One region of the Neobacillus sp. NPDC093127 genome, then DNA from elsewhere that is predicted to be linked to it. Evidence: a T-box and tRNA genes for the amino acid it is inferred to sense, from the RefSeq annotation. Region 1 holds a T-box; the other holds one or more tRNA genes.
The links. A T-box is a leader RNA that pairs with one kind of tRNA and senses whether it is charged. The one in region 1 lies ahead of pheS (phenylalanine--tRNA ligase subunit alpha), so its partner is inferred to be a tRNA-Phe.
Positions count from the first base shown of each region.

Region 2: it encodes a tRNA-Phe, which carries the amino acid that the T-box ahead of pheS (phenylalanine--tRNA ligase subunit alpha) is inferred to sense. The anticodon was not compared.

Region 1 is NZ_JBIVOP010000020.1:48,531-52,435, forward strand. Features, by position in the region: gene pheT (phenylalanine--tRNA ligase subunit beta) at 1-636, opposite strand, end outside; gene pheS (phenylalanine--tRNA ligase subunit alpha) at 649-1,686, opposite strand; T-box leader at 1,800-2,047, opposite strand; gene ACIQCO_RS22270 (TrmH family RNA methyltransferase) at 2,306-3,055, opposite strand; gene sspI (small acid-soluble spore protein SspI) at 3,176-3,382, shown strand; gene ACIQCO_RS22280 (M42 family metallopeptidase) at 3,473-3,905, opposite strand, start outside.
Region 2 is NZ_JBIVOP010000033.1:6,734-10,638, reverse strand. Features, by position in the region: gene ACIQCO_RS26540 (adenylosuccinate synthase) at 1-669, shown strand, start outside; tRNA gene ACIQCO_RS26535 (tRNA-Lys) at 927-1,002, shown strand; tRNA gene ACIQCO_RS26530 (tRNA-Glu) at 1,016-1,087, shown strand; tRNA gene ACIQCO_RS26525 (tRNA-Asp) at 1,096-1,172, shown strand; tRNA gene ACIQCO_RS26520 (tRNA-Phe) at 1,180-1,252, shown strand; gene ACIQCO_RS26515 (uracil-xanthine permease family protein) at 1,359-2,528, opposite strand; gene ACIQCO_RS26510 (peptidoglycan DD-metalloendopeptidase family protein) at 2,990-3,905, shown strand, end outside.

The sequences.
Region 1 (3,905 bases):
TACGTAATCAGAAGCTTTTTCAGCAACTGGCTCCAAACTGGTTTCCGGAAGTTTTACCTCTCTGCCTAGAATTGCTGCCACTTCATAAGCAACACCCAGCATGCTTAAGCAATCTGCGCGGTTAGGCGTCAAACTAAGCTCAAGGACCTCATCATTCCTATTTAACAAGCCAAGAGCATCAACGCCCACCTCTGCATCCGCTGGAAAAACAAAAATGCCCTCGGAATATTCTTTCGGAACAACCTTGCCTTCCATCCCAAGCTCAGTAAGGGAACAAATCATCCCGTTCGATTCCTCACCGCGAAGCTTCGCCCGTTTAATTTTAAAATTACCCGGTAAAACGGCACCTGTTTTGGCAACAGCAACTTTTTGTCCTTGCGCCACATTCGGCGCACCGCAAATAATTTGCACTGGCTGCTCTTCGCCAACATCGACAAGACATTTACTTAATTTGTCAGCATTAGGGTGCTGCTCCCGTTCTAATACGTGACCGACAACAACGCCCTTAATGCCTTCGTTAAGGATTTCTACTCCCTCAACTTCAATCCCGCTTTTTGTAATTTTTTCAGCTAATTCATCTGCCGTTACTCCGGTTAAATCGATATAATCCTGGAGCCATTTATATGAAACAAACATTTTGATTCCCTCCTATTCTTCTACCGAAAACTGTTTTAAGAATCGCACGTCATTTGTGTAGAAATGACGGATATCATCGACACCGTATTTCAACATCGCAATCCGCTCTGGTCCCATTCCAAATGCGAAGCCCGTGTATTTTTTCGAATCATATCCAGCCATTTCAAGGACGTTTGGATGAACCATGCCGGCTCCAAGAATTTCAATCCAGCCTGTTTGCTTACAAACACTGCAGCCCTTGCCGCCGCAAATTTTACAAGAAATATCCATTTCAACCGACGGCTCTGTGAACGGGAAGAAGCTTGGTCTTAAACGGATTTCACGATCATCACCGAACATCTTTTTCGCAAAAACCTCTAATGTGCCTTTAAGGTCGCTCATGCGAATATTCTCGCCAACGACAAGGCCCTCGATTTGCATGAACTGATGAGAGTGTGTCGCATCGTCATTATCGCGGCGGTACACTTTACCCGGGCAAATAATTTTAATTGGCCCCTTACCTTGATGCTTCTCCATCGTCCGTGCTTGGACAGGCGATGTGTGAGTACGAAGAAGGATTTCCTCCGTGATATAGAAGGAGTCCTGCATATCGCGGGCCGGGTGCCCTTTCGGTAAATTAAGTGCTTCGAAGTTGTAATAATCCTGCTCAACCTCTGGACCTTCAGCTACCTGGTAACCCATTCCAATAAATAAGTCTTCAATTTCTTCAATGATTCTTGTAAGCGGGTGGTGGTTTCCTGCATTCACAGGGCGTCCTGGAAGCGTAACATCAATACCTTCAGAAGCAAGTTTTTCGAGGACAGCAGCCTCTTCTAGCCCTTTTTGTTTGGCTTCGATTTTCACAGCAATCGCTTCGCGGACTTCGTTGGCAAGTGCCCCCATGACTGGACGCTCTTCAGCGGAAAGCTTGCCCATTCCGCGCAGTACTTCGGTGATTGGGCCCTTTTTTCCTAGGTAGGCAACGCGAATGTCATTCAATTCTTTTAAGCTTGCAGACTGTTCAATCTTTTGAATAGCCTCTTCCTGCAATTCCTTCAAACGTTCTTGCATGTCTATTCCTCCTTATTTTTTGATCGAGTAGATGGGTGTCAGGCACCTTCAATAATACAAAGGCAGTAGAAAGGGTGTCAGGCACCGAAGAAAACAAAAAAACCCCATCCCTGGAAAGGGACGAGGTTAAAGTTTCGCGGTACCACCCTTGTAAACACGATATGTATAAAACACAAGTGTTCGCTTCATTCGGATAACGGCATATGCCGGTGCATCTTTACATTCTTCATAGAAAAATGGTCCCGATGCCAACTCAGGAGGTGAACTTCTCATGTCCTGAACCATAAAAGTGCTTCCAGTCGCGGCACTTTCTCCCTAAATGGTCCTTAGGCAGGATACTTTTCTCCGTCATCGTTTTTATAATAATCAATTGTTCATTATTATATAATAATTTTCAGTAAAAGGTCAAACGTGTTTGCGCCTATTTTTTTAAATGGCGCTGTTAAATGTGAATGTTGATTTCCGTTCCAGGCGCTTCGCTTTCCGCGGGGCGGGCGGTGAGCCTCCTCGGCGCTATAGCGCCTGCGGGGTCTCACCTGTCCCGCTGCTCCCGCAGGAGTCTCGCGCCTTCCACTCCAATCAACATAGTGTTCAAAATCAACAATGTGCTTTAACACAGCTATTTTTTTAAATAATAGAGAAGAATTCCGGTTGCAACAGCTACATTTAGCGACTCACTCTTGCCGTAAATTGGAATATACAGATTGGCAGTTGTGTTGGCAAGGAAATCTTTGCCGACACCGTTCCCTTCATTTCCAACCATCAATGCAAAAGAATCACCGCCGGAAATATCAGTATAAGCGGATGCCCCTTCAAGTGCTGTCCCGTAAACAGGAATATTTTTTTCTTCAAGTTTGTCCATCCACTCATGGAGGTCGCCTCTGATAATTGGGAGGTGAAAATGGCTTCCCTGAGCTGACCTTAGCACCTTTGAGTTATAAATATCTACGCTCCCGCGGCCGACAATCACGGCGTCAATCCCGGCTGCATCTGCAGTGCGAATCATTGTCCCAAGATTACCTGGATCCTGGACGGCATCGATCAGCAGAAAAGATTTTGCATTACCCGCCTCCGGATTAGCTTGGCGGCAAACCGCATAAATTCCTTGCGGGGCTTCGGTGTCAGATAATGAATCGGAAATCTCTGCCGTGATTGTTGTGACTGGCGTGGAACCTAAGTCCCAGCGCGGCGGAAGGCCGACTTTTTCAGAAACGATAATTTCCGAAATTTGCTCCCCTTGTTTGATCGCCTCTTCAACTAAATGAAAACCTTCAACTAAAAACGTTCCCGACTTATCCCGCTCCTTTTTCGTTAAAAGCTTTTTCCATTGTTTTACCTTAGGATTATTGATCGATTCAATATATTTCAAAACTGGTTCTCCTTTAATAATTGCATATGATTTTCTCATTATAGCCTAAATAAAATACATAATAAAACCAAAATTAGAAAACATATAAAAGAAAGACAGGATAAAAAGGAGTGTGGGGTTATGAACTTAAATTTACGAAATGCGATTATTCACAATGTTACAGGTAATTCTCAAGAAGAATTACAGGATACAATCGTTGATGCGATTCAAAATGGCGAAGAAAAAATGCTCCCAGGCCTCGGTGTTTTATTTGAAGTCATTTGGAAAAATTCATCTGAAGAAGAGAAAAAGGAGATGCTTTCAACCCTTGAAAACGGGTTAAAGTAAAACCTCCCCGAAGCTGCCATACATCAAACGGCAGCTTTTTTTATATTAAAAAATCCCCAGCCAGAAACTAAAGCCAGGGATCCAAAACGATTATTCAAATGTAATCTTATCAACCGTCTCACGGTCTAGGCGCTTAATGACTTCGACAATTAGCTTAACAGCATTTTCGAAATCGTCGCGATGAAGCATAGCAGCATGCGAATGGATATAGCGGGTCGCAATTGTAATCGCAAGCGCTGGAACACCATTATGGGTCAAATGGATCGAACCAGCATCCGTACCGCCGCCGGGAATGGACTCGAATTGATATGGAATGTTCAATTCATCAGCTGTATCGGTAACTAAATCGCGCAAGCCTTTATGGGCTACCATAGACGCATCATAGACAACTACTTGCGGTCCTTTGCCCATTTTGCTCATTGCTTCTTTTTCAGAAATCCCCGGAGTATCGCCGGCGATACCAACATCAACAGCAAAGCCGATATCCGGCTGGATTTTGTAAGTTGCCGTTTTAGCACCGCGC
Region 2 (3,905 bases), on a different contig from region 1:
GATGCCCTAGATGAAGGTAAGCGGGTCCTCTTTGAAGGTGCTCAGGGTGTTATGTTAGATATTGACCAAGGTACGTACCCGTTTGTTACATCGTCTAACCCGGTTGCTGGAGGAGTGACGATTGGTTCAGGTGTTGGACCATCTAAAATCACCCATGCCGTTGGCGTTTGTAAGGCCTACACTTCCCGTGTCGGGGACGGACCGTTCCCTACTGAGCTGCATGATGAAACGGGAAATCGCATCCGTGAGGTTGGGCGTGAATACGGTACTACAACAGGACGTCCGCGCCGTGTCGGCTGGTTTGATAGCGTCGTCGTTCGTCATGCCCGCCGTGTCAGCGGGTTAACGGATCTTTCCCTTAATTCGATTGACGTCTTAACTGGTATTGAAACGTTGAAAATATGTACGGCCTATCGCTATAGAGGCGAACTCATTACAGAGTATCCGGCGAGCTTAAAGGTATTGGCGGAGTGTGAACCTGTTTATGAAGAACTTCCAGGCTGGACGGAGGATGTTACAGGCGTTAAATCATTAGATGAATTGCCTGCCAATGCCCGCCATTATATTGAGCGTGTCACCCAGCTTACAGGAGTTCCGCTGACAACCTTCTCTGTCGGCCCAGATCGAAACCAAACAAACGTCGTCCGCAGCCCTTGGAGACAGATCTAAATCAATTTTAAAGGAGCCCTCATTTTGGGGGCTTTCATTTATTTTAAAAATTTTTTAAAAAAAGTATTGCCTTAAATCTATTATCCATGCTATTATAAAAAGCGTCGTCACAATACGACATAAAGCGAGCCATTAGCTCAGTTGGTAGAGCAGATTGCGGACTTCTTGAATAGGCTTCCGCGGGCAATCTGCGAGAAATTCCGCAAGGGATTTTGAGCATCCGGCAGAAATCGAAGTTTAGGTAACAATTTGTGTACGAGCCATTAGCTCAGTTGGTAGAGCATCTGACTTTTAATCAGAGGGTCGAAGGTTCGAGTCCTTCATGGCTCACCATTTTTAAAAATATGGCCCCTTGGTCAAGTGGTTAAGACACCTCCCTTTCACGGAGGTAACACGGGTTCGAATCCCGTAGGGGTCATTGGTTTTGGTCTGGTAGTTCAGTTGGTTAGAATGCCTGCCTGTCACGCAGGAGGTCGCGGGTTCGAGTCCCGTCCAGACCGCCACTAAAGTGGCTCAGTAGCTCAGTCGGTAGAGCAAAGGACTGAAAATCCTTGTGTCGGCGGTTCGATTCCGTCCTGAGCCATAAAAAAAGAAGCATTCAATAAACATAAAATGGCTTAGTTCACTTGAACTAAGCCATTTTTTATATTTGATTTGCAAACTTTACTTGAAATTATGTTTATTTCATTTTACCGTTCGTTCTTTGTCGTAAAATCGGGTACGAGCCAATAGATGAGCAATCCGGCAATGGTAGCATAGGCGATACCATTATGGGCATAGCCAACCCCGATAATGAAGATGATCGCGACGATGACCAAATTTTTCATATTCGCCAGACTCACTTTTTCCTCAATGAGATGACGGATCCCCATTGCAGCAATCATACCAAACAACAGGATACATATGCCGCCCATCACTGCAACTGGAATGGATTGAATAACAGCTCCAACTTTAGCGAACAAGCCAAGAAGAATGGCAATAACAGCAGCGCCTTGAATAATCCGACTGGAAAACTGGCGTGTGATGGCTAGAACTCCGAGGTTTTCCGCGTAAGTTGTTTGTGCAGGTCCGCCGATGAAGCCCGAGATTAATGTTGCAATGCCATTCCCCCATAGGATGCTTGAAAATCCAGGATTCTTTGTCACATCTTTTCCTGTAATCTCATTTAGCACAAACATATGTCCAAGGTCTTCGATGATGGTAACCAGTGCTATCGGCGCCATTCCGAGGATCACGACCCACGTGAATTCCGGCATGACAACATGCGGAAGAGCAAAGGTCGGTGCAGTGGCAATGGTATGAAATTCAACAAACCCACGCACCGCAGCATATGCATACCCTACTGCAAGACCGATGATGAGTGGAAAGAGGCGGATCACCTTTGTGCCCGCAAGCGTTGCGATGACCGCTGCCAGAAGGCTGACGATTGCGACATCCCAATGGGTTGAAGCCATGCTGGTCACCGCCGTGGTTGCTAGCGAAAGACCAATAATACTTACAACAGGTCCGACGACAACTGCAGGAATTACTTTGCGGACTTTTTCAAAACCGACAAAGGAAATGATCATAGATACAATGGCATAAACAATGGAAACGCTTATAAGACCTGCAACGGCTTGACCAGGTGAATGTAACTCCCCCACATACAACGCAAGCGGAGCAATAAAGGCAAAAGATGAACCTAGATACGTAGGAACCTTTCCGCGTGTAATTAGATGGAAAACCAATGTTCCTAAACCACTGGCAATAAGTGCACTTCCTGGATCAAGCCCAGTTAGTGCCGGCACCAAAATTGTTGCACCAAACATCGCAAACAAATGCTGGAATGATAATGGTATTGCGCTTAAAAATTTTTTCAATCGTTTTCCCCCCTTTAATAGTTCCTTCATATATCATATATTTTTACTATTTATTTTTAGAATAAATTTAAAAAGTATTTTCTATATATTTCGATTTTAAATCAATGGGTATTGTTACAAAAATGAAACAAACCTCCCTTTATTTTACAAATAATCCCCGAAGTTTGTCCTATTTTGTATAATAAGAATCTATTACTCTCGAACTAGTAAAACCCTTGATATAATAGGAATTCCTCCCCGTTTTTTTAAAAAAACCAAACAAAAACTACGAAAATATGACTAGCATATTTCAAAAACAGTAGGAAAATGTCAGTAATTATACAGTTTTGTTACATTATAGAGACTATTAAACTTTTCAAATAAAATTATGATAAGGTAAAGAAGGTCTAAAATTCTGGATAATTCCTTACTTGTCAACAACTCAAGATTAAGAGGTTTTTACCGTGGTTTAGGAGGAAAGAATGTTATTCTCGAATAAAGTTTCGAAGTCAAAAAGGTTTTTATTTTTAAAAACAGCCGTTATTACAACCATGGCTGCATCCGTTATTGCCTTTAGTAACGGTCCAGTTGCATTTGCCACATCACCAAAGTTAACAACCATATATCACGTCTATCTTAATGGTACATACATTGGAAATGTCACGGATAAAGATATCATCGATAAACTCGTTACAGATAAAGTAGACACAGCAAAGAAATCCTTTAAGGACGTCAATATAAAAATAGGTCCTCAGGTTCAATACATCCCTGAGCAGGTTTTCCGTTCAGCAGAAAATAATCAGGAAGCCGTCCAAAATATACAAAACTCTTTTCAAATCCAGGCTGAGGCATCTGCTATCGTCATCGACGGTATACCAGTTGTTTACTTGGATCATAAAGAAACAGCCGAACAAGTAATACAGAATCTCAAGCTGCAATATGTCACTGAGGATCAACTAACAGAACTTGAAACAAGAAAGGCATCTGCGGAAAAGGCATTGCCGCCATTGCAAGAAAATGTGACTCGTCTTTTAGACGTCCATCTATCGAAAAAAGTTTCAGTTGAAACTGTAAATGTAGCCCCTGACAAAATTATGTCGGCTGCGGACGCTGTTACTTTTTTACAAAAGGGCACATTAGAAGAAAAGAAATATACCATCCAAGAGGGGGATGTCCTCGAAACGATTGCCGAGGATTATGATTTGAAGTTAGCTGATATCCTGGCATTAAACCCAGGCCTAACTGAGGAAGCACTTTTGAAGATTGGTCAGGAAATCAATATAACGGCCCTAAAACCGTATATTGAAGTAATCGTTGATAAAGAATTAAATCAAAAGGAAGAAATTCCTTTTGCCAATCAAGTAGTTGAGGATTCTTCGATGCCGAAGGGCGATACAA